Linked DNA regions of Cohnella abietis. The protein of the gene in region 1 binds, or shares a complex with, the protein of each later gene. Links are inferred from orthologs where the notes say so. Each region holds a gene or a part of one and is shown on either strand. Other genes may lie near its edges. The genes, in order: metK and groL.

Evidence for each region.
Region 2: the proteins of metK (region 1) and groL are in contact, whole or in part, in a cryo-EM structure (PDB 8P4O), measured with the Escherichia coli proteins. The link is inferred for Cohnella abietis from one-to-one orthologs.

Annotation. Positions count from the first base shown.
Region 1 is NZ_AP019400.1:6,279,785-6,293,088, reverse strand. What follows is about bases 1-2,832. They hold metK (methionine adenosyltransferase), read left to right. Parts: upstream 1-731; coding sequence 732-1,934; downstream 1,935-2,832. Other genes in these bases: KCTCHS21_RS27585 (S-layer homology domain-containing protein), read left to right, coding at 2,070-2,832; KCTCHS21_RS27595 (alpha/beta-type small acid-soluble spore protein), read left to right, coding at 307-573; rfbD (dTDP-4-dehydrorhamnose reductase), read left to right, coding at 1-193. Also shown: more of KCTCHS21_RS27585, read left to right, coding at 2,833-6,116; KCTCHS21_RS27580 (MmcQ/YjbR family DNA-binding protein), read left to right, coding at 6,113-6,466; KCTCHS21_RS27575 (stalk domain-containing protein), read left to right, coding at 6,723-9,518; KCTCHS21_RS27570 (sensor histidine kinase), read left to right, coding at 9,667-10,845; KCTCHS21_RS27565 (response regulator), read left to right, coding at 10,835-11,557; KCTCHS21_RS27560 (DNA-binding response regulator), read right to left, coding at 12,098-12,778; KCTCHS21_RS27555 (hypothetical protein), read left to right, coding at 13,086-13,304. UniProt on the Escherichia coli protein: Catalyzes the formation of S-adenosylmethionine (AdoMet) from methionine and ATP.
Region 2 is NZ_AP019400.1:1,511,297-1,528,987, forward strand. The notes cover bases 9,062-12,053. They hold groL (chaperonin GroEL), read left to right. Parts: upstream 9,062-9,740; coding sequence 9,741-11,366; downstream 11,367-12,053. Other genes in these bases: KCTCHS21_RS06130 (methyl-accepting chemotaxis protein), read left to right, coding at 9,062-9,141; groES (co-chaperone GroES), read left to right, coding at 9,373-9,657; KCTCHS21_RS06145 (sporulation protein YjcZ), read right to left, coding at 11,536-11,670; KCTCHS21_RS06150 (hypothetical protein), read left to right, coding at 12,005-12,053. Outside these bases: KCTCHS21_RS31075 (hypothetical protein), read right to left, coding at 1-101; KCTCHS21_RS06095 (2-isopropylmalate synthase), read left to right, coding at 137-1,726; KCTCHS21_RS06100 (class I SAM-dependent methyltransferase), read left to right, coding at 1,738-2,550; ribosomal protection-like ABC-F family protein, read right to left, coding at 2,965-4,884; KCTCHS21_RS06110 (5-formyltetrahydrofolate cyclo-ligase), read left to right, coding at 5,041-5,667; KCTCHS21_RS06115 (MogA/MoaB family molybdenum cofactor biosynthesis protein), read left to right, coding at 5,822-6,310; tatA (twin-arginine translocase TatA/TatE family subunit), read left to right, coding at 6,619-6,849; twin-arginine translocase subunit TatC, read left to right, coding at 6,943-7,719; more of KCTCHS21_RS06130, read left to right, coding at 7,870-9,061; more of KCTCHS21_RS06150, read left to right, coding at 12,054-12,364; KCTCHS21_RS06155 (M20 family metallopeptidase), read right to left, coding at 12,474-13,646; KCTCHS21_RS06160 (Gfo/Idh/MocA family protein), read left to right, coding at 13,856-14,842; KCTCHS21_RS06165 (AraC family transcriptional regulator), read left to right, coding at 14,886-15,941; KCTCHS21_RS06170 (Gfo/Idh/MocA family protein), read left to right, coding at 15,934-17,013; KCTCHS21_RS06175 (sensor histidine kinase), read right to left, coding at 17,068-17,691.

The DNA.
Region 1 (13,304 bases):
TGCTCAAGCGATTTTTGAAGAGAGTAACCTAGCCATGAGAACAGAACCATGCACAACAGAGCAGTTTCCTCGTCCTGCGCCCCGTCCTGCTTACTCGGTAATGGATCATTCGGCTATTCGTCAGAATGGGTTTACAGATTTGCGTCCTTGGCGGGAGGGGCTTCAAGCATTCTTGAAGGAACTTGATACATGATCTAGTAGTATACTAAGAAAGCCACATTTTACCCTAAGACCCATAATGTCATACGCCTTGAATCGATTGAGCCAACACATACTAGGATCATTACATTCAAGGAGGCTGACATCATGGCGAGAAGCAACAAATTAGTTGTACCGGAGTGCGCAAATGCGTTGAGGCAGATGAAATATGAGGTTGCAGCGGAGCTCGGTGTACCGATTAATCAGTATTCAACCGGAGGTCTGGATACGGAATTTGCTGGAGAGCTGGGAAGTATAGGATCTGTAAGCTATGGTAAACAATACTACGGTGATCTTTCGTCCCGGGAAGCTGGGGCACTTGGTGGGGGAATTACGCAACGTTTAATACGACAAGCGCAACAAACAATCGTGTAGCAAATGTGAAAGAATGGCAGCCTGTTTCATCCCTAAGATAGGCTGACATACATTGACACCCCTCGACAATTCCGGTATCATTATTAATCGAAGGTTTCTATTAACAGCCTTTTCCAATTGGAAAAGGTTGATTTTTTTATATGTGGAGGTTGGAGAAATTGTCGATAAAAGGCCGGCATCTCTTCACATCCGAATCGGTCACTGAAGGCCATCCGGATAAGATATGCGATCAAATCTCAGACGCGGTATTGGATGCTTTCCTAGAAGTAGACCCTTACGCTCGTGTAGCCTGCGAAGTATCCGTAGCTACTGGACTTGTACTTGTTATAGGTGAAATAAGCAGTAAAGCTGATTTTGTAGATATATCCGCCATCGCGCGTCGCACGATTAAGGAAATTGGTTATACACGTGCTAAATATGGTTTCGACTCCAGCACATGCGCTGTATTAACATCACTGAACGAACAGTCTGCTGACATTGCGCAAGGCGTTAACGCAGCTCTGGAAAGCCGTGATGGCAAAGATATTCAGCAAGAGAATGAGGATATCGGTGCAGGGGATCAAGGTCTTATGTTTGGCTTTGCATCGAATGAAACACCGGAACTAATGCCGCTTCCGATTGCATTAGCTCACCGCTTGTCCCGTCGCTTGGCCGAGGTGCGCAAAAATGGCACACTTGGCTACTTACGTCCAGATGGTAAAACTCAAGTAACCGTTCAATATGAAGATGGTAAACCAGTTCGTGTGGATGCGATTGTCGTCTCAACACAGCATTCCGAGGATATTACATTGGAGCAGATCCAAAGTGATATTCGCGAGCATGTTATTTATCCGGAGGTTCCTGCTGAGTGGCTAGATGAGAATACCAAATTCTTCATTAATCCAACAGGTCGTTTCGTTATCGGCGGACCGCAAGGTGATGCAGGGTTAACTGGCCGTAAAATCATTGTTGATACTTATGGTGGATATGCTCGCCACGGTGGCGGTGCTTTCTCTGGTAAGGATCCTACAAAGGTTGACCGTTCCGCGGCATATGCTGCTCGATACGTGGCGAAGAACATTGTTGCTGCTGGTCTTGCTGATAAATGTGAGATTCAGCTTGCCTACGCCATTGGTGTAGCAAGTCCAGTTTCCGTTAACGTTGATACTTATGGTACTGGTAAAGTTGAGGAAGAGAAGCTTGTTGAACTTATCGTTAATAACTTCGATCTTCGTCCTGCTGGTATCATTAAAATGCTTGATCTTCGTCGCCCGATTTATCGTCAGACTGCAGCTTATGGCCACTTTGGTCGCACGGATGTTGATCTTCCGTGGGAACGCTTGGACAGAGTTGAAGCTTTGAAACAAGGCGCTCAAGCATAGTAAACTGATTTCTAATGCACAATGCACCGCTAAGCTAGGTGCATTGTGCTTTTTTCTGTCCAAAACACTAATTTTGTTCCACTATTAAGCCGAAGTAATAAGTACAAGATTGTTTATTTTCGGGAGGTTTTTTTGTTGCAACGTATTCGAACTCTTTCACTTACCTTAATTGTTGCACTTGTCGTCCAGTGTCTGTCAGTAATGGTTGCTGCTGCTGCCCCAGTTGGTTCTGAGGTGCGGGCACTAGGAGGAGACAATGGTCCTCAGCTTACTGGAATGACTCCAAGTAATGGCGCCACTGCTGTTGTTACCAATACCTTTCTCAAGCTCAGCTTCGATGAGACGATAATTCGAGGGACAGGCACTATTGATCTCTATTTAGCTAATGGAACTCTTGTTGGGAAATATAATGTTACGGATGTGAACACAGTCCAGCTTGATAATGAGAATACATCTATTGTCATTAAGCCAAGCACTCTTAATTCCGGGGACAGCTATTATGTTATTGTTCCTAGTACTGCGATCATAAGCTATGCGACTGGAAGGTCTTATCAAGGTCTTACAACCTCGCAATGGACCTTTAGAGCCGAACAGCTTGTTCCTGTAGCATCAAATTTCAGTCCGCGTCAGGGAGCGAATGCGGTTGATCCGGTTGCACCCGGCAATTTATCTTTCGATTTTACTCGCAAGATTTTTAAGGGGACTTCAGGATATATCGAAGTTAAGCGGACAGCTGACAACGTCACTGTCCAATCCATTGACATTGCTTCTAATGAAGTGACTATTGCTCCAGTGGATGCCAGCCCTAGCTCTAACTGGAGAGTAAGCGCTCCATTAAAGGGGTTAGATTATAATACGTCATATTATGTTCTAATTAATCCAGGGGCATTAAAGGATGCAGATAATGGTGCCTATGCGGGAATCACAGCAGTAGGTGTCTGGGCCTTCACAACGAAGCCAGCTTTGGACACGACCAAACCTAAGGCGGTAGTATTTAATCCAGCTAATAATGGAACCTTGGGTGATATTAAGACCACTCAATTCACTCTAACCTTTGATAAGCCAGTGTTCGTTAATGCTAATAAAAGTCTAGTTATTCTTAATGCAGCTAACAATGCCTTATTTTGCACCATACCTGCAGATAGTACTACTACAGGTGGTTCTTCAATATCTATTAACCTAGCCACATCTTCGTGTCCTAAATTAACTAATAATCTAGACTTATCAATATCCATTGCGAATGATGTGTTCCGTGATGCTAGCGGTAACTATTTCGATGGAGTTACATGGAGATTTAAGATTGTTGTCGATTCGACACCGCCTACTATCGTTTCGTATTTACCTGCAGTAGGCGTAACAACTGTGGGTGTATCAACTACTCAGTTGAGCCTGACATTTAATAAACCTGTTGCGCTTGTGGGTGCCAATCCAACCTCTCAAGTGTTTCCGCAGAATAACCAAACCTATAAGACGGATTTGAAAATGGTTATAGACCCAACTAATAGTAGCCGGGTACTATTTAATTTGGGTAACTCCAAATTGAGTAGCTCAACCCTGTACTCTGTGCTTGTTCCCGTGAATTTAATAACTGATCTAGCCGGCAATGCTTTTGCGGGTATAGCTAATCCTTACCAATGGACTTTTCAAACGGCTAATAACAGTACTCCGACAATAAGCAGCTCAACAATAGATGGTTCTACTATATTACTTACCTATAGCGAAAATCTTGATTCGACCAAAGTTCCGTCCGGTAGTAACTTCTATGTACAGGTTAATGATGTAGCGCGTCCTGTCACGAGCGTGAGCATCGTTAATAATGAGGTTAGGTTAGTGCTACAAAGTATTGTTTTAGCGGGACAGTCAGTTAAAGTTTCTTATTATCCGGATAGCTTTTCGATCGACAAAAGGTTGAAAAATGTAGCAGGAAATGAAGCGGCTGGATTTACTAATCGCGCTGTTACCAATACCACAGATACAGCGTTGCCTAAGCCGGTAAGCGGGATCTTTTCTGGAAGCTCAGTGCTTTTGATGTTTAATCGTGCATTAACGACTCCTGTTGGAGAATACCGCAATCAATTCGTAGTTAAGCAGGGCGGAGTTCCACTAGCCTTCAATGCTTCTACGTTGGGCGGAACAGTCTTAAGCTTGACGTTAAATACTACATCGACTAGCCCCCAGCCTGTTTCTATCAGCTATACCCCAGGCTCTAATCCCATTAGGGACCAGAATGGAAATTTGATGCCGGCCTTTACCGATTATTATATTCGTAATGTTCTTGATACCACGGAGCCGCAGTTTGTTTCGGCTACTCTGAATGGCAATAAAGTCATCTTGACCTACAATGAGGGACTAAATACAACGACGATCCCTCCTAAATCTAGTTTTTCATTAACGATAAGTGGAACAGCGGCTATAATTACTTCTGTTAATATCGTCAACAATACGGTGGAGCTGCTATTGTCTCAAAGCGTAACTAGCAATGTTCCTGTACAGTTATTTTATTACCCTGGGAGTCCAGGGATATCTGATCTCTCGGGTAATCCCGCCTTGGCTATTGTCGGTCACAGCTTCAATTCAGGTGCAGCGGGGGCAGTGGCGCAGGTCGCTTCGCTGAATATATCAAATAGTCAATTATCAATTGTTTATTCAACTAACTTAAGCTCTTACTCAACACCGTATATTACTCAGTACACTGTGAAGTATGATGGTGTAGCCGTTCCGGTAACAAACATTTCTGTATCAGGAACACAGGTTATTTTAACCCTTTCCTCTGCCGTTAAAGCAGGACAACGTGTTACTGTCAGCTACAGTAGTACAGGGGTAACGTTAAAGGATTATTTGAGTCAGCAGGTAGCCGTTTTTAATGATTTAACAGTTACCAACCAAGGCGGATCTGCTGTGATAGGTAATTTACCAGATTACCTAGAAACTGACGGAGCGGGAGCACTAAGGTTTATCAATGCAAAGGCTGCAACAGTCGTTTCTGCAGCGACAGCTTCAGGAAGATCGGCGAACCGTTATATGATTAATGGAGATAAACTAATTTCTGCTTTCGACTTGGTTAAAACAACGGCTGGAGTTACTGTACCAATGGTAACCTTCAAGGTTCCAACGACTGAAGCGGGAGCTTTGGTAGGTATTCCACTGCGTTCGATTATGGATGCGGCGTCACGATCCGCCAATGCTTCAATCCGTTTAGATTTTGGAGATTTGCAGTTCACGTTACCGCTTAAAGCAATTAACTACAGTAAGCAGCTTCAAGCGACTGGGGGGGACGTGTCTGCAGCGTATTTATTACTCAATATTGAGAAGACGCCTAGCACCCCTCTTGTTTCCAAGCTAAGTGGCAAAGGTGCACAGATGCTTGTGACTCCTGCTGATTTTACAGCGATTATACTTGCGGGTGGACGAGAAAGGGAGATCGACTCTTATGAAGCATATGTCACTAGAACCTTTGTCCTTCCCTCGTCGGTAGGTGCTACGAACGATATTGCCGTCGTACGTATGGATAGTGATTCTGGTGATGTGACTTATGTACCGTCTAAGGTTAGCAATTCCAACGGTAGCGTCAAGGTTGATTTTATGAGAAAAGGTAATAGCGTGTACGCGGCAATTCGTGCCAATATAACCTATACAGATATGGCTAAGCACTGGGCTAGAGATGATGTATCCCAGTTAGCCTCTAAGTTCATTGTAGATGGACCCTCCCTAACAAGCTTTGCTCCTAACAAGGCTATCACGAGGGCAGATTTTGCGGTATTTATTGCACGTGGTCTAGGTCTTAATGGCGTTAGTGCATCCGCAGCAAAGTTTAAGGATGTTGGTTCCAACTATAAGTCTGCTGCTTACATTGGTGCCGTTAGCGATGCGGGTATTGTAGAGGGAGGAACAGACGGGAAGTTCCGTCCGGAAGCTCCTGTTACCCGTGAGGAGATGGCTACGATGTTAGTAAGAGCGATGAAGTATGCGGGAGTGAGCAAGACGGCAACGAGTACTGCCCTTAATGGCTTCAAGGATCGCACCAAAATTAGCAGCTGGGCCAAGGATGGCATGGCCATTAGTGTAACAGCTGGCTTTATTAAAGGGACACCCGAGAAGACGGTCAATCCAAAAAACAATGCGACTCGTGCAGAGGCAGCAATTATGATTAAGAGATTTTTGGAATACGTGGATTTCCTATGAACCATGCAAAGATAATGGAGGCAGGATTGGAATGGGTAGGTTCAAGTTTGCATTACCCCTTCGATCCTAATTTACCGGTGTTGTTCGTAGGAAGTAAAATGTTTGCCTTGCTAGGCAGAACAGGTGAGCACGAAAGTGTTAATCTGAAGGTAGAGCCGGAAGAAGCATGGCTACTGCGGCAACAATATCCCGGCTCTGTCCTACCGGGCTATCATATGAACAAGAAGCACTGGAATACAGTAGTGTTTGATGGTGGTGTGCCTGATAGTGAGGTGCATGCTATGCTCGAGCATTCCTATCAGCTCGTATGGAATAAGCTGACTAAGCGTGAACGTGCAGAGCTTAAATAAATAGTAGTGGGGAAAAGCGGCGATGGTTGCCGCTTTTTTACGTTATTCAGAATGTAAAAGTTACAGCACTATATTCGCAAAACACCGTTATTCCGACAAATCTAGCAAATAGTAGTCATATTTGCAGTATATTAATTTTTAATGACAATCTCTATTGAGGTGTAACTTTTTGACTCTTAAAGAGTCTAATAGAGTAGGAGCTTTATAGGAGCTGCGACGCTTCGGCCAAATACTAATAGAATTGCAGGAGACTTACATGCCACCACAACAATCTCACTCATCCCGTAGTAAGCAGAAATCATTTTCATCTCAAACTACCCTAATTCCGTCTCAAAAACCGAATCAATCTAGATATAAAAGTGTACGATTCCGCATTATTGTTCCCATTCTTGCGGGGGTATTGGTGTTCACCGCACCATTAAACCTATTCACCTCTTTCTCACCATTAACCTCAATCTCGCACGTCTCTGCTGCTACAGCCCCTGCTGCTGTTACATACAAGCTAGTAAAGCAATCCGAAACTATGGTTACGTCTGGAGCCCGTCAGGTAAACTATAACTGGGTACCTTCCAACGCGACCAAAGCAACGGAGGTTCTTCATGTATTAGAAATTGATCTAACAAATCCCTACGTACAGCTAAACGCGATGGGCGGACCCCAAGGCAGCGTTACGGCCAAACAATCCGTCGGAGCAATGTCTAAAGAAACCGGAGCTGTTGCCGGTATTAATGGAGATGTTTTCAGAACAGGAATTACGACAGAAGCCGTTCCGATGGGAGCACAGATTACTTCCGGCCAGCTTCTAGTAAGCAGCGAGCAATTGAAGGGAATGTATACCTTCGGAGTGACCCAAGACCGTAAACCGGTTATCGACAATTTTAGCTTCTCTGGAATGGTTACAGCAGCAGACGGAACAACGTTTAAACTAACAGGATTAAATAAGTCTGCCTATCGCACAGAACCTGATAGAGCGTATAGCCATGTCGATACCCTATATATGTATACTAGTGCTTGGACAGCGCCTGAGAGGCCAATTGCTAGTAGTACAATTCCTAGTGAGGCTTTAATAGTGGATGGTAATGTAACCGAAGTTTCAATTGGTACGCCGATTAAGACGGCAATTCCTGCGAATGGCTATATATTACGTGGAAGTGGTAATAAGACAGCAACAGATTTCATCAAGTCGCATCTTATTATTGGTGACAAAGTTACTACGGAATACTCGCTCCAATCAAATAATAGTGGTCAATCCTATGATCAATCTAGCTTTCAGATGATGGTAAGCGGACATACGCTTTTGCTAGATAATGGTGTTGCAGCGGCCTTCTCAAGGGATATTGATGGTGTCAGTGGTAGTGCCAATAGAGCCCGTACAGCTGTCGGATATTCTAAGGATGGATCCACGGTGTATTTGGTTACCGTTGAGGAGAATGGGGGACGTAAAGGTGTAACTCTCAAGGTACTGCAGCAGATGCTTCTCCAGTTAGGAGCTTGGAAAGCAGTAAATCTTGATGGTGGCGGCTCAACGACGATGGTTTCCCGTCCACTAGGTGAGTTTCAAGTTGGGCTAACGCACCCTACGTCATATGGAACGACTCAACGTCAGGTAGCCAATGGGATTGGTGTCTACACCATTGCCCCACAAGGCACGATTAAGGGGATAGTAGCGAGTGGATCCAAAACTTTGTTCATAGGCCAACAATCTAATTTCTCGTTGAAAGCCTACGATAACTATTTCAATCCGATTGATCCGAGTGGCTTAACACCGACATGGAGCATCGACAAGCCGTTGGGGGCTTTCACAGAGGGCACTTTCCTCGCGTCTAAATCCGGAACAGCAAAGCTCAGCGTTAATGCGGGCAGTGCATCAGATACTATTCCAATTGAGGTAATTGGAGAGGCTCAGATATCGAAGCTTATCGTAGAGCCGAGCACAACATTGCTAAAGCCAGGGATGACCATTAATGCTCCGGTTAAGGTTCAGTTAACGGACGGGCGTCAATTGTCACTACCAGCATCTTCAGTAGCTTGGGAATTCTATGGATTTACGGGGAGCTCTAGCAATGGGAAAATAACGATAGATAAAGTTAATAGTAACATTACTGCCGGGTATGCTGTAGCCAGATATGATGGCTTCGGTACTGTAGCTGCGCTCGCTTCAGGAACTGAGAAACCGCTTGAGGACTTTGAGAAGGTTTCTTATAAGGTTGGATTTACCGCAACACCGAAGGAAACGGTAGGAAATACATCCATTACAACGGGAGTTCAGGGACGTGAATCTTCCAATGTTCTATTAATGGATTATGACTTCACTGTAGGCGCTGGCAAACGATATGCTAATGCTGTTCTTAATGATGGCAAAGGGATTACCGTAACGGGAACGCCAAGCGCACTTACTCTCGATGTACTAGGTGATCAGAGCTATAACTGGTTGAGGGCGGAGTTTACAGATGTGAACGGTAAAACGGTATACGCCACGATAGCCGATAAGATTGACTGGATGGGATGGAAGAATATCCGTGTAGACTTAGCTGCAGCAGGATTAAAGGGTCCGGCACAGCTGACAAAGCTTTATATTGTTAATGCGGAGGAGGACCAAGACGAACGTGCGTTACAGGGCCAACTCGCTTTTGATAATCTCGCCTTGCAATATCCGCCATCAGGGATTAAAGTTACTAATTCGACTATCGTTATGACGGTTGGCAGTAAACAAGCGAAGGTTGACGGGAAGAAGGTTACACTGCCAGGGGCTCCTTTCATGCAGCAAGGCACGAACACGAATTTCCTTCCACTTAAGTTTGTTGCGGATTCGCTTGGAGCTCAGGTTCTCTGGGATAATAAATCTAAGAGAGTTACGATTCTAAGAGGCGACACCATGCTTGAATTGTGGGTAGGTAGTAATAAAATGACGGTTAATGGCGTGCGTCAAACACTTACCGTCACACCTACCATTGTTAATGGTAGTGTCTATGTACCTGTTCGCGTCATATCAGAGCAGCTCGGTCAGAAGGTAGACTGGGTAAGCAAAACAAAAACCATTACAATTCATTAATTTTATATCAAAAGTCCTAAACCTCCTCTCATTGAAACTAATAATTATGGTATGATGGGAATATTGCTAGAAGACGCTGGGCGGCCTTGATTTTATGGGAATGACACATATATAAGCAGGCGTTAAAGATCATAAGGGAGACGTCAATATGGATTATCATGTAGACCAAATAGATCGTGTAATCCAGAATGCCATCTCTGTTATGGAAGATAGTAAGGTTCAGGTTTTTGAAATTTGCGAGGTTGCCCGTCGTGAGCTTCTTGCCTTAACTCTTGAGCTGGAGAAGGTACTGCGAGAAACGTCGGATACTATTGATAAAGTAGATCTGTTGGAGCGGGATTATCGGCTTGCGAGAATACGGTTAACTGAGGTTAGCCGTGATTTCGTTCGTTTCTCCGAGCATGATATTAAGTCAGCCTATGAGAAGGCGACTCAATTTCAGCTGGACCTGATGGTTTATCGGGAGAAGGAGAGCTACCTGAAAACACGTCGTGACGATCTGCAGCACCGAGTAAAAAATGTGGAGATTTCCATTGAGCGAGCGGATACGATCAACCTTCAGATGAGTGTCGTGCTTGACTATCTTTCTGGTGACTTGAATCAGATAACACGGATTCTAGAATCGGCGAAAAACCGTCAGCTAATTGGACTTAAAATCATTCTGGCACAGGAAGACGAGCGTAAGCGAGTTGCTCGGGAAATCCATGATGGCCCAGCCCAGTCCTTGGCTAATCTAGTGCTACGCACGGAGATTGCGGAGCGGCTGTTAGATACGAAAGACATGGAGCTTGTTAAAAACGAGCTGATCGATTTGAAATTGCAAATTCGTATTGGGCTGGAGGATATTCGCAAAATTATTTTTAACCTCCGACCGATGGCATTGGACGATTTGGGATTGGTTCCGACTTTGCGGAAGTTTGTGCAGGATTTTGAGGAGAAGACTCGCATCAGGGCTGTTTTTGAGACTATAGGTAAGGAAAAGCGTCTACCTAGTGCAATGGAAGCGGCTATGTTCAGACTCGTTCAAGAAGGCTATAACAACGCGTTAAAACATGCTCAGCCTACTTTTGTATCTCTGGAAATGACCTTTAATGAAGAAACCGTATATCTAACTATAGAGGATAATGGAGTCGGCTTTCATCTGGATGTAGTGGAGTCCCGCGCGAAAACCCATTCGCATTTTGGTCTGATTGGGATGAAGGAGCGAGTTGAGCTACTGCAGGGGAAAATGGACATAGAATCAATCATTGGGCAAGGCACCAAAATAAAGATCAATGTTCCCATTAAATCTGAATCAGGAAAGGAGTTAATCGCACATGGAGAATAAAAATGCGGTTCGTAAAATTAAAGTACTCCTTGCCGACGATCATCAGCTGTTCCGCGAAGGGCTGAAACGAATTTTGAACATGGAGAACGATCTAGAAGTCATTGGCGAGTGTGGCGACGGCATACAGGTGTTGGAGTTCTGTAATCATGAGAAACCAGACGTCGTGTTGCTGGACATTAACATGCCTACGGAAAATGGTGTTGTAGCAACAGAGCGACTTCGCGATATTTTTCCGGAAATTAAAGTTATTATTCTATCAATACACGATGACGAGAGCTATGTGTTCGAAACCCTTCGCAAGGGCGCGACGGGTTATCTGCTGAAGGACATGGAAGCCGAGGCACTTATCAATGCTATTCGCACAGTTGCGGAAGGGCATGCTTACATCCATCCTAAGGTGACAGGAAAATTAATCAATCAGCTTCGCAGGATGACTTATCTGGACGAAATTGGTGCAACATCGGGTGCTGCGGCTAGTCGTGAGACGGTTACGAAATTCATACCGCGTGGCAACAATCCGCTTACTCGTCGGGAAGCTGAGGTGCTGCGATTAATGGCTGAAGGTAAGAGTAACAAGACTATTGGAGAAAACCTCTTCATTAGCGAAAAAACAGTCAAAAATCACGTTAGTAGCATTCTGCAGAAGATGGAAGTTGACGACCGCACACAAGCCGTTATCACCTCTATCAAATACGGCTGGGTAACACTCTAGTAACTTAAAACTAAAGTACCAACTACATAATGCTTAATCATCATTCGCGCCTCCACGGTCTTTCAACGACCCAGGTAGTCGCGAATTTTGTTTGGTGATTGTTCTTATCACGAGTGATCGTCCGCTCAGGCCATCGCCACGCCGAACAGCGGCTAACTTGCCGAGCAATGGCTGGGTCGCCGAACAATGGATGAGTCGCCGAACAATGGCTAACTCGCCGAACAACGGTCTCGCCAAAAGTCCGTCCCCTCCCGAAGCAAACGCGCCATAAAACTAACTTTTTCCTCCGCCAATATTGAATACGATGTTTTATATCGCTATCTCCATTATTTATCCAATCTCTATGCACGATAGCGATGTAATTCATTCTACTTGGAGCACTTTTCTCCGAATGCCACTGATTTTATTGAAGACAAGGATGTTTTGCATCGCTAATGAACTAAGCGGTGACCGTGTGCAGTCCAAATACGATGTTTTGCATCGCTAATGAACCATGCAATGACCGCCTGTAGTCCAAGTACTATGTTTTACATTGTTGTTTCACAAGCCGAGGTCGTCTGAGGTTACAGATTCAGCAAGCCTATAACTAAAAATACGATCAATGCCCTTCCCAGAAGGCGTGACAAGTTGTTTTCTGTAGAGGCTTTGGAGGAGCTTTCTAGCTTTCTGATTTTCTACCGCTAACAGGTGACAGATGTCTCCTGGTCGTACGATTCTCCCACGCCTTAATGCCATACGCAAAATATCTCGCTCCTCTGCAGACAAACTTGCGACTTGGTCCCCCTTTTTAACAGTAATCCATTTGCCCATAAATTGTTGAAGGACTTGCTGGCACATCCGCGGACGTTCAACAACGTCATCATAAGAGAAACGCAGAACCTTCCATCCATCGAGAATGAGGTGATTTTGTCGCATAAGATTATCTGAGAATTTGGTGCGGCTGATTTCCTTGGCATGAGGATTAAAGCCATCACATTCTATATCCAACATCACATAATTCAATAGGAAAGCATAATCTAAAAATCTTGTCCCATCCTTAAAGTCACTCACCTCGTATTCTGGATATAAGTTGTCAAAATTTTGGAACGCTGGCCACCATATGTTTTGGAGTAATAATTTTTCGCCATGTCCATGTCCTTCAGTTAGTCTGCGTAAGCTTTCCCCGTGTCTTGCTTTTTTGTGCTTCTCCTTAAATTTAGAATAAGCCGTCTCAAAGTCCACTATGTATTCCTCCCTAAAATAAAATAGCCACTCCCCCGTTCAGCTAATGCTGACGAGAAAGTGGCGTGTGCTTCACGACCAGAATAAAGATAAAATTTAAGCTTATTGTAATTGCTGATATAACAATTGTAAATATATAGTTTAATTTGTTGGATTCTGCTGGATGGATATGTGCGGATGATGTGTTGGAACTCTCGAATCCTGAACGGCATATATTGTTGAACGAGTTGGCGGAATGCTGAGGATAGTTGACAGTTCTATTTCGGCAAGGATGCTGCTCACGCTTATACAAAAGGAGGTGGCCGCCGTGATTCCCGAGCTATTGTGGATAATCGGCTTTTACGCTGCGGCTGCGGCATTCGCACATTGGACAATTCAGCGAGGATCAGGCGGGATTCGTCGACATTACGTGCTTGTTGCAGGCAACCACCAAATGCAGATTGAATGGTACATTAGGGCGCTTCAGCAATTTTCAAGGCGTACAGGAACGGAAATCGGGATAACGGTTGTGCTTGATCAGTCTTCG
Region 2 (17,691 bases), 4.8 Mb from region 1 along the record:
AGAGACGACGGGCTTTTTGTGTTTTCCCCGCAAGAATGGGCTGCGCATCCATTCTCAAGGACAAATCCTTTCCCCGTCGTTCTCTTAGATTGATCGGACATCCCTTACGGGATGAAATCTAAGGAGGTTAACCCCTATGACATCAACTACTCAAGCAAATATAATAACCAATTCCGCTAAACGACGCATAAAGATTTTCGATACGACACTTAGAGATGGCGAACAAGCCCCGGGAGCTTCCATGAAGCCTGAGCAGAAAATCGTCATCGCACGCCAGCTAGCGCGTCTGGGCGTAGATACTATTGAACCAGGCTTTGCTATTTCAAGTCCTGGGGAGTTTCAAGCGATACAGCAAATTTCACGCGAGCTGCAAAATGTAGAAATATGCGGATTTGCCCGTTGCGTTAAAGCAGACATTGATTCGGCTGTTGCCGCCACGCAGGATGCTGCACGCCGCCGTCTACATCTGTTCATATCGGCTTCTCAAATCCATTTGGATTTCCAGCTCCGCAAGACGCAGGACGAGGTCATCGAGATGCTTCGCGGGATGGTCGCTTATGGAAAGCAATTCGTAGATCAAATAGAATTTTCACCGATGGATGCTTCGCGCTCTAGCGAAGAGTTCCTGTTCAGGGTCGTTGAGGCGGCTATAGAAGAAGGGGCGACAATTATTAACATCCCGGATACGATGGGATATGCATTGCCAGAGGAATTCGGACCATTGTTCACACGGGTTCGCGAAGGTGTGCGCGGCGGAGATAAAGTGATCTATAGTACCCATTGTCATAATGATTTGGGCTTAGCGGTTGCTAACAGCTTAGCTGCTATCCGCCATGGTGTCACTCAGGTTGAGGTGAGTGTAAATGGGGTTGGCGAGCGTGCAGGGAATTGCTCCTTGGAGGAGCTGGTTATGGCTATTGAAACCCGCGGGGATTCGATGGGGGTAGAAACTGGAATTGTCACCGAGCATATATATGAAACCTCTCGGATGGTGAGCCGCACGATGCATTTTCCAATTGCATTTAACAAACCGATTGTTGGACGTAATGCCTTCCAGCATGAGTCAGGCATCCATCAGGATGGCTTGCTGAAAAACCGCAATACCTATGAAATCATGGATCCGGAAGCAATGGGTATTCCACGTAGCATGATTATTCTGGGCAAGCATTCAGGACGACATGCGATTAAGCATAAAATTTCCGAATTCGGAGTTAAATTAAACGATGCTGAAATGGAGGATTTCTATAACCGTTTCAAGGAGAAGGCTGATGAGCAGAAAATCATTACAGACGACGTTATGATGCAGCTGTTGGGAGAATCAACAGACACTATCGTGCAGCCGTACTCGTTGGTTGATCTGCAAGTGTTGGCAGGGTCGAGCCGTTCCCGTATCGCCTCCATCACCATATATAGCTCAGCCGATGGGAAAGAGCAAACCTACACGGGTGCTGGTGAAGGACCGCTTGAAGCAGTGATCCAATGCATTCGCGAGGCGATGCCTGTCGACGCTATATTCGAGGATTTGGAGATACATTCGTTGTCGACGGGCGAGGATGCCTTCGGAGAAGCCGTTGTAACTGTATCAAGCGGAGACCAAAGAAATATCGGAACTGCGATTCATCGGGATATTATTTTGGCGGCAGCCAGAGCTTACGTTTCAGCGGTTAATGGTGTAATACTCGCTCGTAAAATAAGCGAAGCCCATAAAGAAGCATCCGGGGAGTAGAGGTTAATCCTATGGAGCAAATACTGAAATACTATGACTCGTTCGATGAATGGGGGAGGCTCGATAGGGAACCAATTGAGTTCATGGTTAACCTCCATCATATCCAGAAAAACCTTCCCCCTAAGGGGCGGATTCTCGATATCGGCGCGGGACCTGGGAAGTATTCTATTGCTCTTTCTGAGCTTGGGTATGAGGTCAACCTTGCTGATCTTACGCCAAAACTCGTTGAGATGGCGAAGCTTAAGGCGAGGGAAGCTGGAGTACTAGAACGGTTTAATGGATTCCACGTTGTCGATGCCAGGGATATGAGCAGCTTCAAGGATGAGCAGTTCGATGCTTGCTTAATGCTCGGGCCAATGTATCATCTACAGACGGAAGAGGATCGTTCTAAAGCGATTCGTGAATTGCATCGGGTTACGAAGAAAGGTGGTCCAGTATTCGTCGCCTTCATGTCCAGATTAAAGCATCTCACAACTTCCATGATGTTTCCCGGGGCTTGGAAGCCGAACGATACTTCCCAAGGGCTAGCTGATTTTCTGGCATCGGGAATATTCAATCATAGCGATGAAGGAAGGTTCACGGGTGCTTATTATTTCGACATTGACGAAATCAACCCTCTCATGGAGGCTCATGGGCTCAAGAGCGTGAAGCTAATAAGCTCAGAGAGCGTTGCCGGATCGATGAATACAGAGCAATGGAACTATTGGAGACAGCGAGGCGAAGAAGAATTCGGGCAAGTGATGCAAATCGTCATGAAGGCGTCTGAAAGTCCCTACATTCTCGGGGCAGCGTCGCATCTATTGTATATAGGGGAAAAGCAATAAGAACGGGCTGTTCCGTAAGTGTGAAAATCACTTGCTGAGCAGCCTGTTTAAGATTTTGGGCGTAACGATTTATAAGTTGAAGCTAGTTTCGTTGTCCAACTTATCCAATTGTAGATCAATAAGTGATGTGGACAAAGTTATCCACACCCCCTGTGTGTAATGTGGATAAGAGCTAATAACCCTTGCTACATATAGGGTTGGAGGTTATTGAAAGTGGGATCAATTTTTCAGCCCTTTTGTGTGGAAAGTGTGGATAATGTGGATAAAACGGTGGAAAACTGTGCCATTACGCAATAGAGGACAAAAAAATGCTTGCGTACCAAGAGGTGGTTGGGGATAGAAGATCTTTCCCCACTGACTCTTCCTGCACGCAAGCTGTGTATAACTGTGTGAACAACTTATTTTCCAGTAATTCTACGATTCTTCCATTAAAGCTTCCCAAGTCTGAAAGGCTTCATCTAAAGCAGCACGTGTTTTATCCGCTTCGGCTTGTTTTTCTCTTAACTTCATATAATCCGTAACCATCTCTGGGGAAGCCATCTCAAGCTCAAGAGCAGAAAGCTCATTCTCTAGTCGAGAAATGTCTGCTTCGGCTTGCTCACGTTTACGTATTCTTGCTCTGTCCTCACGTTTCGCCTGCTTGTCCGCTTCGTAGTTACTGACAGCGGGTTGGGCAGCTTGTGAGCTAGAGTTATTTAATTCCGTTTCCCATTCTTTCATTTCTCGCTTTTTAACAACCATTTCGTCATAATTTCCTAGGAAATGCTCAGTCCCATCTGATGCTAATTCAACAATACGGTCAGCAATTCGGTTAAGGAAGTAGCGATCATGGGAAACGAAAATGAGAGTGCCGTCATATTCATCCAAGGCGCCCTCTAGTACCTCGCGGCTCATCAGATCCAGATGGTTCGTCGGCTCATCGAGCAGAAGAACATTCGCTTTGCGCAGCATCAGCTTCGATAAAGCGACTCTTGCCTTCTCTCCTCCGCTTAAGGAGCTAATCTTCTTGCGAACATCGTCACCGCTAAATAAGAAATTGCCAAGAACCGTACGAATTTCTGCTTCAGGATGCTGGGCAAATGCGCTCCAGACTTCCTCTAAAACTGTATTCGCTGGATTCAGCTCTCTTTGCTCTTGATCGTAGTAACCAAGCGAGACGCCAGCCCCCCATTCAATGACACCTGTGCGTAGCGGTAATTTATCGATAAGTGCTCGGAGCAAAGTCGTCTTGCCGACCCCGTTAGGTCCAAGCAAAGCGAGTCTCTCTCCTCTTTTTACCTCGAAGGACACATTACGAAACAAGGGAGCCATCTCTTCCTTAGGAGCAGCAGAACAATTAATGGCTCTAAGAACCTCTTTGCCGCTCCGGCGCTCCGTAGAAAAGGAAAAGCTCGCTTGCTTTAAAGTGCCGGGCTTCTCTAAGCGTTCAATTCTCTCCAGCGCATTGCGCCTGCTTTGGGCACGTCGAGTCGTCGAGGCACGGACAATATTTCGTTGTACGAAATCCTCCATACGGGATATTTCCTTGCGCTGCTGATCGTATAGCTTGATTTGTTGTGCATAAGCTGCTGCCTTTAAGTCCATGAATCGGCTGTAATTGCCAGTATATCGTGTGGCTGCATGACGCTCGATTTCGACTATGGCTGTAACGGTGGCATCGAGGAAATATCGGTCATGGGAGACGATAACCATAGCACCAGCATAAGATCTCAGATACTGCTCTAACCAAGTAAGGGTGTCAATATCCAGGTGATTGGTAGGCTCATCTAGCAATAGCAGCTCAGGTTGGACAAGTAGCAGTCTGGCAAGCGCAAGACGCGTCCGTTGCCCCCCGCTAAGCGAGGAAACCTCCGTATCAGGAGAAAAGTCTCCAAAGCCCATTCCGTGAAGAATGCTGCGGATGCGGTTTTTCATTTCGAACCCGCCATTTTCCCGGAATTTCTCGCTTACGTCAGCATACTGAGCTAGCAAAGCTTCGTATCGTTCTGGATTTTCTAGCTCTTGGGGATCTGCTACCCGGTTTTCCAACGCTAATAATGCTCGCTCTTGATCCAGTAGAGGACCGAACGCAGAATTCATTTCTTCCATTAGAGTACGATGTCCTTGAAGGCCGCCATTTTGAGCCAAATAACCGACCTTAAGCTCTCTCGGCTTGGATACGGAACCCGTATCAGCGGTTAGCTCACCGGCCAGGATACGTAAGAAGGTTGATTTGCCGGCTCCATTGACACCTACAAGACCAATGCGATCGCGCTCATTGATTTGCAGAGATACCCCATCTAGTACAGGGGTAACGCCGTAATGCTTTGTAATGCTGGATGCTTGTAATAGCAAGAGGAATCCCTCCGAAAATTTCGATTCATTCTTGCTACAAGTGTACCGTAAACATATAAGAAAAGTCCAAGTCGTTATTCTTTGGCGAAAATAGACATAAAATGATAAAATGAAAATAACTTTTCTACGGATTTTCAAAAGGTAGGCCAATCGCTCATGAATAATGCTCAGAGTAATTACGATAAGGTGGAGTGGCGACGCCGGATGACCGCCATAAGGGACGGGCTATCACCCGAGGATCGAGATAATTATTCTTTACGATTATGTCGTCTAATCGAGCTTGAATTATTGAGCCCACTTCGCCAAGAGCGTTCACGCTCTTTGAATATTTGCGTGTACGCGCCTTTTCGCTCGGAAGCATCTCCGCTCCCTTTGCTCTCAAGCTGCTGGGAAAGGGGAGACCATCTATTCGCGCCAAGAATTTTGCCAGACAGAGAAGGAATGGAGTTGCGTAAGGTCGAAGCACTGACTAACTGGATTCCGGGGAAGTGGGGGGTTCCGGAGCCCGACCCGCTACAAACCTTGCTGGCAGAACAATCACAAGCTCTCGATGTCGTACTCGTACCTGGTCTTGCTTTTACGAAAGAAGGATCTCGATTGGGTTACGGCGGGGGGTATTATGATCGCTTATATGCAGATAGACTAGGCTTTAGCAACCCAAAGACGTTGTGGATAGGCTTCGCTTTTGCTAACCAGGTCATAGCCGACCCATTGCCTATGGAGACGCATGATCTTCCTCTAGATGGATTGGCAACGAACGAGCAGGTTATTTGGTTTAATTAGGGGGGAAATAGCGGATAGCTTGAAAGTTGGTTGACTTATTACAATGTGCAAGGTCATTTACGTATAGTGGACAACTATGCTTAAACGGTCTAACATTTGATTAAAAGATACGATCACGATAAAGCTCGTATTCATGGGAGCGGGGGGATGGAGCATGCGTTGGAAGGTCGCTTTATTGACAGCTAGTGATAAAGGCTCGCGAGGGGAACGCGAAGATACGAGCGCTCAGGTTATACGTGAATTAATTGAGGAAGAGCTTCATGGGGACATCATTGATTATCGGATTGTGCCGGATGATCAAGATGAAATAAGAGCAGCACTAATAGAAATGGCCGATTATTATCAGGCAGACCTTATATTGACGACTGGTGGAACAGGTCTGGCATTCCGTGACGTTACACCTGAAGCGACATTAATGATCGCGGAAAGAATTGTTCCTGGAATTGCAGAGGCGATGCGGGCTACCGTTATTCAGCGCTCGCGTAAGGGAATGCTTTTTCGCGGGATTTGTGCGATACGCGGTCGTACCTTGATTCTGAACTTACCTGGAGATCCTAAGGGCGTTCATGAGCATTTGATGGCGGTAATGGACGTTCTACCAGAAGCATTGGATCAGGTAAAAGGATTGCGTGGGGAGCAGTAGATAACAGCTTCCTAGTTTCTTTCGTGGCAAGGAATAATGCTTATTAGTCCGCTATGTTAAGTGAACAGAATGCTACCTGGATTTAGACATATAATTGTCAATGATAATGACTATTTCCTGTAACAAGGGTATGATATGATACTGATACTGGGCGGAATGCCGGTAGTTGCCGACGATGAAACCTTATATTTCTATCGATGTTTTTTGCCGAGAAATTTGGCTGGATATACCGTAATAAAGGAACATATTATCGAAATGGTCTGCGACAGATTATGCCGTCGCTAGAACTGGGAAACGGAGGTTTATTTATGTCAGGAATTGGTGCTTCGGGTATGATTTTACTCGTAATCGTTGCTTTGCTGCTGTTCGGACCGAACAAGCTACCTGAATTGGGAAGAGCATTCGGACGCACGCTCCGTGAGTTCAAGAAGGGCGCTAATGAGCTGATGGATGATACTAAGGAACGTCCAGCAGCAAACCGCGTGGAAGTGTCATCGGAAGATACACAGCCGAAAGCTGAACGACGTCTGCCTGAATAAGGTATGAACATTACACAAAAAGGGGCTGTCCCTCATCGCAGATGAATCATTTGCGAAAGGGGCAGCCCTGTTGTTGCATGGAGGCGAATAAGGATGAAGGATAGTTCAAGTGCTCGGCAGGATGAAAACTGGATGCCGATAATGGAGCATTTAGGTGAGCTACGTAAAAGAATTATATACTGTTTAATTGTATTTGTACTTGGACTGGTCGGAGGCTTATTCGGTGCCCAGCCTGTCTTTGATTATTTAGTTGCTGCAGCCCCTACGGAAAATCTTAAGCTAAATGTGTTTTCTCCTTGGGATGCGATTGGCTTATATATGAAATTTGCCATTATCATTTCTTTTATTCTGGCCATTCCCCATACGATGTTCCAATTGTGGGCATTTGTGCGTCCCGCGCTCGGGAAACAAGAGCAGAGAGCGACGCTACGCTATGTTCCATGGGCCTTAGTCATGTTTCTAATCGGACTTGCGTTTTCCTATTTCGTCGTTTTTCCGATGGCCTATTTGTTTACAGAGAAAATTACCGAGACTATGGGACTAGAACAAACCTATGGAGTAGCGCAATACTTCGCCTTTTTGTTCAACATTCTCATTCCTATTTCCTTGCTGTTCGAGCTACCGCTTGTCATTCTGTTCTTAAGTCGGATAGGTATTGTGACCCCGGATCTTCTCAAAAGGATTCGTAAGGTTGCATGGTTTGTCCTAATCATAATTGGAGTAATGATTACTCCGCCCGATGTCGTTTCGGATTTATTAGTGGCAGTTCCACTGATTCTGCTTTATGAATTAAGCGTACTTTTGTCAAGAATAGCTTACGGCAAACGAATGAAAGCACGTGAGAAAAGAGAACTAGAGGATTCAGAATAAGAACTAGTCCTTTCCTACTGAACCCAAAAACAAAACCTTCCATAAAGAAGCAGAATGTGTCAAATTTCGTATTCCAAATGCCGAAATTATGGTACACTTGTCTCAGGTAAGGGCTTACATGTTCAGGGACAATTAGGGAGGGGCAAAGGCATGCGTGATATGACCTTAGGTCGCAAAATTACGATCGGTTATGTTGGGTTAATCGTGTTATTGGTTTTAGCATTTGTATTGTTATTAACAGGCATGGATCTAACGGATCATAAAGCCTTGTTCGTCGAAGTCATTATTATTTTCGTTGTTTTGGCGGGTGGGGCTGGCTTTGGGTTAATGTGGCTAACGCGTAATTTGACCGAGTCTATTGGTGGGGTAACGTCTGCGTTGCGAAATATCGCTTCCTCCGGCGGTGATTTAACAAGAAGAATACATATCCGTTCTACAGATGAGATGGGTGATCTCGCTAACGCGGCGAATCATATGCTTGACGGCCTGCAGAAGATGATGAAGGAGCTTCGCGATAGCACGGCTGAGCTAGCAGCTTCTGCTATTCAGCTTCAGCAGGGAGCAACCGAGAATGCTCGTGTGAGCAGTGAAGTGTCTAAAGCGGTAGAGAAGGTTGCGGCCGGCTCAGAGACACAGGTTGCCCAGTCGCAAGAAATTTCTGCAACGATGCAAGAAACACTGGATGGTTTGAATCAGGTAGCTTCAACGACTACCGGAGTATCTGACGCAGCCCAAACGACTGTTAGTCGTGCAGCAGCTGGCTCTGAATTGCTGCAATCAACGTCTGGAGAAATTGCTCAGGTTGAGAAGGCATTCCGCTCTTTGCAGGAAGTTGTTAGAGGCTTGAATCATAAGTCAGAAGAAGTACGTGAAGTCATCGGTTACATATCGGAAGTAGCGAATCAAACCAATTTGCTGGCGCTTAACGCAGCAATCGAAGCTGCTCGCGCAGGTGAGCATGGACGCGGCTTCGCAGTTGTTGCAGGAGAAATTCGTAAGCTTGCGGATCAGACGCAGCAATCTGCGGTTCAAATTGGAGATACCATTGGGACAATGTCTAGCGATATTGGCAAAGTGGCTACGATGTTCGAGCAAAGCGCGAATCAAGTATTCTCGGCTGTGTCTGGTATGCAGAATGCAGAAGAGACATTCCGCGATATCGTTGATAAAGTCGGTCAGCTTAGCACGAATATCGTTGATGTAGCAGCGTCTGTCGAGCAAATGTCTGCTGGAAGCACTTCCGTAGTGCAATCGATTCAGGATATCTCACGGATTACGGAGGAGACTGCTTCCTTCACCGAGCAGGTTTCGGCAATGACTGAGCAGCAATTGTCCTCGACAGAGGAGATGGCACGAACTGCTGAGAATCTAAGCAGTATGGCTTCTCGTCTGAAAGGCTTGGTCGGTAATTTCAAGACATAATGGTTTTCTTTTCTAACTAGAGTCTGCAATTGAACGAAAATAATAGCGATGCGGATCCGCAACAAATGCGGGTTCGCATTTTTTTATGTACATTTAACGCAAAGGACTTGAAAAGCATCCGTAAAAACCGTATCATAGAAAATGGTTATTAGCACTTAACACAAATGAGTGCTAACAAGGAATGGCTTCAAGTTAAAAAACTTACACCTATTTAAGAAGGAGGCTATTTACATGATTAAACCTTTGGGTGACCGCGTTCTTGTAGAAGCGAACGCAAAAGAAGAAAAAACAATTAGCGGTATTGTATTGCCTGATAACGCTAAAGAAAAGCCGCAAGAAGGAACGATTATCGCGGTGGGTAGCGGAGCTTTAACTAAAGACGGTGAACGTATCGCGCTTGAAGTAAAAGAAGGCGACCGCGTTTTATTTTCCAAGTATGCAGGTACTGAAATCAAATATGAAGGTAAAGAATATTTGATTATGAAAGAAAGCGACATACACGCGATCGTTGGCTAAGCTTTAGTTTAACGATTTAGACATAACGAAATAGACCGGAAACGGCAGCAAATAGTTTCAGATCTTAAGGAGGGTAATTCACGATGGCTAAGGAAATTAAATTTAGTGAAGACGCTCGTCGCGCAATGCTTCGCGGTGTCGATGCATTGGCAAACGTTGTAAAGGTAACACTTGGACCGAAAGGTCGTAACGTTGTTCTAGAGAAAAAATTCGGTTCTCCACTAATCACTAACGATGGTGTAACGATTGCTAAAGAAATCGAACTAGAAGATGCATTCGAGAATATGGGTGCTCAGCTAGTTAAAGAAGTAGCAACGAAAACAAATGATATCGCTGGTGATGGTACTACAACTGCAACTGTTCTAGCTCAAGCGATGATTCGTGAAGGCTTGAAGAACGTAACTGCAGGCGCTAACCCTATGGTTATCCGTAAAGGAATCGACAAAGCGGTTAGAGCGGCAGTTGAAGAGCTTCAGAAGATCTCCAAGCAAGTTAGCGGACGTAACGACATCGCTCAAGTAGCTGCTATCTCCGCTGCTGATGACGAAGTTGGTCAACTGATTGCCGATGCTATGGATAAAGTCGGAAAAGACGGCGTTATTACTGTTGAAGAGTCGAAAGGCTTTAACACGGATCTAGAAGTTGTAGAAGGTATGCAATTCGACCGTGGTTACATTACACCATACATGATTACAGATACGGATAAAATGGAAGCTATTCTTGATAATCCATTGATCCTTATTACAGATAAGAAAATCTCCAACATCCAAGAGATCCTTCCTGTTTTGGAGAAGGTTGTTCAATCCGGTAAGCAATTGCTTATCATCGCTGAAGATATTGAAGGCGAAGCATTGTCTACGCTTGTTGTTAACCGTCTTCGTGGTACATTTACTTGTGTTGGTGTTAAAGCTCCTGGCTTCGGCGATCGCCGTAAAGCTATGCTTCAAGACATCGCTGCGCTTACTGGTGGTCAAGTGATCACTGAAGAGCTTGGTCTTGAGCTGAAGTCCACTACACTTGAGCAATTAGGTACTGCACGTCAAGTGCGCGTTAACAAAGAAAACACTATTGTAGTTGATGGTTCCGGAGATAAAGCGGATATCACTGCACGTGTTAGCCAAATTAAAGCGCAAATCGAAGATACAACTTCTGACTTCGACCGTGAGAAATTGCAAGAGCGTCTAGCGAAATTAGCTGGTGGCGTTGCAGTTATCAAAGTTGGCGCAGCGACTGAAACTGAATTAAAAGAGCGCAAGCTTCGCATCGAAGATGCTTTGAACGCGACTCGTGCAGCAGTTGAAGAAGGTATCGTTTCCGGTGGTGGTACTGCACTCGTTAACGTATACAGCGCTGTAGCTGCAGTAACTGCAGAAGGCGACGAGCAAACAGGCGTGAACATCATCCTTCGCGCATTGGAAGAGCCAATTCGTACAATCGCGGCTAACGCTGGCCAAGAAGGCTCCGTTATCGTTGAGCGTCTGAAGAAGGAAGCTGTTGGAACAGGCTATAACGCTGCAACTGGCGAATGGGTTAACATGTTCGAAGCTGGTATTATCGACCCTGTTAAAGTAACTCGCTCCGCATTGCAGAACGCTGCTTCCGTAGCTGCTGTCTTCTTAACAACTGAAGCGGTTATCGCTGACAAGCCAGAACCAAACAAACCAGCAGGCGGCATGCCTGACATGGGTGGTATGGGCGGCATGATGTGATAAGGGTGATAAACCCTTATGCATCAAGGGTTCTTCTGCGGAGGAACGTCGTTTGACAGTATTTAATAAGAGGCTTCTCATGAGTTCAATCGAACTTATGGGAGGTCTCTTTGTTTTGTAATGTAAAAGAAACCCGCCCCATTTGATAATAATGGTGGCGGGTTGGAGCTTAGTAGCCTGCTTTGAGGATAATAACCAACAAGATAAATAGTACAAGTACGAACGCAGCGGCTTCCATTCCGCCACTTGGTTTTACAACATTACAACAGTTTCCATACCCTGCTCCAGCAACTGGATAACTCATAAAATCACCACCTAGCTTTTGTTTGAGATCATCTTATTACCGACTTAGCTTATGTATGGTTATTAATATGGTCAGTGCATTCGTACAGGACTGTTATTAATCCGCACTTGTACACGTTTAATGGGAGATGCACGAAATTATCGAGCAACGGGGTCTTGAGGGGGCACGATTGGCAGGAGATATACGAATATTTCGAGCAACGGGTTCATGAAAGGGCACGATTGGAAGGAGATGCACGAAATTATCGAGCAACGGGGTATTGAGGTGCACGATTGGAAGGAGATGTACGAAATTATCGAACAATGGGGTCAGGAGGGGGCACGATTGGAAGGAGATGCACGAAATTATCGAACAATGTGGTCAGGAGGGGCACGATTGGAAGGAGATGCACGAATATTTCGAGCAACGGGTTCATGAGAGGACACAATTGGCAGGAGATGTACGAATATTTCGAGCAACGAGGTCAGGAGAAGGCACGATTGGAGTGAGATATACGAATATTTCGAGCAACGGGTTCATGAGAGGGCGCGATTGGAGTGAGATGTACGAAATTATCGAACAACGGGGTCTTGAGGGGGCACGATTAGCAGGAGATGTACGAAATTGTCTAGCAACGGAGTATAGAGAGGGCACGATTGGCAGGAGATGTACGAATATTTCGAGCAACTGGAAAAGCCAACTATACAGCTGTTAGCTTGGTGCCGCAGGCTGCATAGCTGGCTTCAATTTGTTTTTGTGGTGTTCCAAACGATAAAGAGTTCCTAAGTGGAAAAAGCTTCTTCGATTAAGTATATTGACTAGGTTTAACGCACAGCCCCGAATTCTGCCTTAACCCGCTGTAATAGCTGTGCATCTGTTAGAACATCACAAGCTGTATAGGCAAGCATGGTTGCACCGAATACCATGGCCTTGTAAGCGGGATCGGTCTGTGCCGCATCGCGGAACTCTACTGTATGGAGCTCGTAAGGCTCGTTAACAACCTTGATGTAAGGGTGGATGACTGGACAGCGCAGGGACACGTTTCCAAGGTCCAAAGAGCCGTTATCATGACCCACTTGAATTTCCTCTACCGGAATCCCACTGGTGATCAGATTTGCTGTGAATGCCTCAGATAGGCTCTCGTTCGTACGTAATTCATCATAGGAGTATTCGTAATTGCTGGTAGTTAGTCTGCAACCAGCTGCAATACCGGCTGCTTCGGCGCAGGCGTTTACCTTACGCACGAGCTCATTCGTGTATGCGCGTGAAGCAGATCTGACGTAGAACTGAGCAGCCGCATAGTCGGGAATAATGTTCGGTGCTTGTCCACCGTGAGAGATGATGCCGTGAATTCGGGCATCTTTTTTGGTTTGCTGCCGTAGAGCATTGATAGCGTTAAATAGAAGAATAACTGCATCTAGAGCATTAACTCCCTGATCTGGGTTTGCTGCAGCATGTGCGGCTTTACCGTAGTATTCAAATAGCAACGCATCCATAGCAAGGGATGAACCGGATTTCTCATAAGTGTGGTAGGGATGCGCCATAATCGCAATATCGCAATCATCGAACAAACCTGCCTCTGTCATGTCAATCTTCGCGCCCTTCGTTTCCTCAGCAGGCGTTCCATATACTCGAATAGTTCCGCCCGTTGTATCTGCAATAGCTCTTAACCCGGCTGCTGCACCTAGCGCCATCGTGCATATGAGGTGATGACCGCAAGCATGCCCAAGCTCTGGAAGGGCATCGTACTCTGCGAGTAAGCCGATTATAGGTCCAGGCCTAGCAGAACGATATTCGGCAATGAAGGCTGTTTCCAAGCCAAGAATCCCTCTTTCAACTTGGAACCCCAGTGCTTCTAGCTCGGAGGTAAGTAAGGCGGAGGCTTGTTTCTCCTCATGCCCTAGCTCTGGATGAGCCCCGATAAATGTAGCAATCTCGATTAAACGGGATGAGAAGCCTTGAATTGTTTCGTGAATCGTTATTTTTAAGTCGGCCATATTGTGGACTCCTTTAATAGTTAAGTATCTCTGTAACACTATCGTATCCGTTCTAAGGGTGGACAAGCAAGCAAACTTCTATTTATAGCTTACAATGTCGTAATTTTATAGTTTAAATGGCACTGAAACTCATTATAAACAAGGAATAAGTTGTGTAATCTTGAAGTGTTGTCGTATATTTTAAGTTAACCAGCCAAGGAGGCTACCTCATGATTAGAATAGGAAAAATTAGTTACTGGCACGTTCACGCAGATGATTACACTCGTCAAGCATTAGCTAACCCATCCACTGAATTGGCGGCAGTATGGGATGAGGAGTCTGAAAGAGGAATTAAGAAGGCTGCTGAATACGGCGTTCCTTATTATGCTTCACTTGATGAAATGCTGGCACGGGATGATATCGATGCAGTTATCGTAGATGCCCCAACGAATATTCATCATGAGGTTATTATTAAAGCCGCTAAAGCGGGTAAGCATATTTTTACTGAAAAAGTAATCGCACCAACAAATAAGGAAGTTACGGATATTGTTTCTGAAATTAAGCAAGCAGGAGTGAAGTTTGGGGTTTCATTACCTCGTCTCTATACGGCATCTACACAAATCGTTAATAAGGTCATCCAAGAAGGAACATTGGGAAAACTGACGCTTGCACGTGTACGCTTGTCCCATAACGGAGCGATTGCTGATTGGCTGCCCTCTCATTTCTATTCCAAGGAGCAGTGCGGTGGCGGAGCCTTGATAGATCTTGGCTGCCACCCGATGTATCTTGTTAGGCAGTTTCTAGGCATGCCGGACAGCGTAAGTGCTAGCTTCGGCTATGTAACGGGTAAAGAAGTAGAAGATAATGCGGTTGCTGTGCTTCAATATGCCAATGGAGCGCTAGGAATCGTCGAGGCAGGCTTCGTGAACAGTCATTCTCCTTTTTGTATCGAGCTGCACGGAACGGAAGGAACATTATTGATTGGATTTCCAGATGAGACTCCAATCATACGTAGTAACAACGGAATACCTGAATGGGAGAAGCTTGATAAGGGACAAGATGTCACTATGGCATTCGACCAATGGGTAGCACATATTGAGAATGGAACAGAAGCAACAGACAATGTAAATATAGCGATTGATCTTACCCGGTTAATGGAGGCCTCTACGCGTTCGGTAGCAGAAGGCCGTCCGATCCGCATCGATGAATTAGCTTAATTAAACCGGAATAAGGAATGGCAACACGAGAAGAGGGATGGGCATGGCGGAAGAAGAGAAGGGAACACGAGATAGCGGGATAAAGAAGCATCAGGAGAGAAAGTCAGCCGGAAGTCCCGGCTCCTTTCCTTATGCCCGGATGCTTGATAAGCAAGATGCGCTGGATCGCCTGGATTTGCAATTCCGCTGGGGCTCGTACGGAATTCGTGTGCTGCGCTGTCATCTTGCAGCGTTCCCGCCCGGATGTATTATCAATTTTCATAAGCACTCTGAATACGAATTGCATTATATTGCAAAGGGCAAGGGAAAGGTTATTCTTGTCGATCAAACCTATGATCTTCATGAAGGATTGTTTTATTTAACCGGCCCTGACCTTGTCCATTACCAAGAGTCAGATCTGGAAGAGCCGATGCACGAGCTTTGCTTGCATTTGGATATTGTACCTTTGGACGGAACACTTGAGGACAATAGCTGGGGAGACGTGCTTGAAGCGAATGAGGCTCAGGAATGCATTGCCGCTCTTCAACGCATACCAGCTATCCCTTTTGTCGATCGGTTCCATGCCATGAATGGATTTCTAGATGCGTTTCGTATTTGGGAGGATCAGCCTTCCGGGTTTTATACCTTGATTAAGCAGGCCATCGTTCAAATTCTTCTGCGAACGACTCGCGTATTTGACGATCCGGATGGAAAGTCGGGAATGCCGGAACGAGATATGAATTTTCACCGGTATCAGCTTGCTACGCAATACATTCAAGATAATGAAGGCTTGCCGATTTCCTTAGAGCAGGTTGCCGAATCAATCAGTATTAGTCCGAGGCAGCTGCAACGAATATTTCGTAGCGAAGGGCAGACGACCTTTAGCGATTATTTAGAGCATGTTCGTCTAACTAGTATTTGCTCCGAGCTGATCCACACGGACAGATCGATAGAGGAAATCGCGTTAAGCCATGGGTATGCGAACCCGAACTACTTGTATCTCGTCTTCAAAAGCAAATATGAAATTACGCCTACGAGCTATCGCAGGATGCATACGGTTGATGCTAACGCAAAGATAAATACTATATTCAGAGAGAAGGCAGAGAATCATCATGAGTAAAACGTTGAAAATTGGAATTATTGGTAGTGGCGGCATAGCTAAAGCGCACATAGCTGCTTATAGTAAGCTACCTTTTGTGGAAATCGTCGCAGTTGCAGACGTCATTCCAGGCAAAGCAGGACAATTCGTTGAGTCCGAGAAGCTTGTAGGGGCTGCTGCTTACGATGGGCATCAGAAGCTGTTGGAGCAAGACTTAGATGGAGTAAGCATTTGTACACCTAACGTTTCCCATCACATCACAACAGTAGACTCACTGCGCGCGGGCAAACAGGTATTGTTGGAAAAACCAATGTCTGTCACGTTCCAAGAAGCTTTGGAAATGACGCAGGTGGCGAAAGAGACGGGGAATATGTTAACGCTTGGCTTCCAGCCTCGTTATGATCCGAACATGAAGCTATTACAGGATATTGTACAATCCGGACGACTTGGCAAAGTATACTATGCCGAGACTGGCGGCGGACGTCGCAGAGGGATGCCAGGGGGAACATTCATTAGTAAGAAGCTTGCTGGAGCGGGAGCAATGGCAGACATTGGCTGCTACTCATTGGATATGGCTCTTAACGCGATGGGATACCCTCGTCCGTTAACTGTATCAGCATTTACTTCAAACCATTTCGGCACGAACTCTCTCTATCATCCAGAAGCAAGTAAATTCGAGGTAGAAGATTTCGGAGTAGCTATGGTGAGATTTGAAAATGATTTAGTTCTTCAATTTAAGATTTCATGGGCAATGCATATGGATACTCTGGGTGCAACAATGTTCCTAGGAACCGATGCAGGATTAAAGGTTACTCCAGCTGGTAAAGGTCCATGGTCGGGAGTATGGGACGGAGCAGTCGGCTCGATTAGCTTATTCCATGACGAGTATGGCGGACATACAGAAACGCCAATTCCACTCGTGGAGCATAAGCTTAATCTATTCGATGAGAAGGTTAGAGATTTCGCTGAAGCTGTTCGAGATTGTCGTCCTGCACCAATCCCTGGGGAGCAGATTCTAATACAGCAAGCCATTATTGATGGTGTGCTTCGCTCGGCAGAAGCTCGTCGTGAAGTATCTATTGAATTACCTTGATCTAATCAAGCAGATTAAAAAGGGCCCTCCATTAAAGCGGAGGGTCCTTTTTGTCTAATCCGATCTTACCACTGAAGGCCATTTAATAATTAGGGTCGTTCCTTGGCCTACAGAGGTAATCACTTGGATCGACCCACCTAGTGCCTCTACCAGTGCTTTGGTTATGGCCATGCCAAGTCCAGAGCCTTCTGTCCGGCTTTCGGTGTCCGTGCCACGGTAATACCGTTCAAATAATCGAGCTACGGTTTCTTCATCCATACCTTTGCCATCGTCTTTGAGGGTTAGAATGATGGTATTAGGCTCTTTTTCCTCAATTGATATCGTCAGAGTAGTATCTTCCCCATTATGCATTAAGGCATTAGCAACTAGGTTGTCTACGATCCGCTGAAACCATGGTTTGTATAGGATCATATAAATAGGCGATTTTGCCGGAATATATTTGACACTGCTTTCTTTAAAGACTGGATGGTTAGTTGCTTCTAAGATAGCCTCTGCCGTATATTCATTCAGATCCACCAGCTCTGAGGACGGTGCCCCATGGCCATTCCGTAGCCGGTAGGTTAGCGCAAGATCATCAATTAGATCATCCAAATGAGAGGACTTGTCTAATATTATTCGCGCAAATGATCGTATCTCACCCGTCGTCCATTCATAGGAATCGTTGTCTAACAAATACGC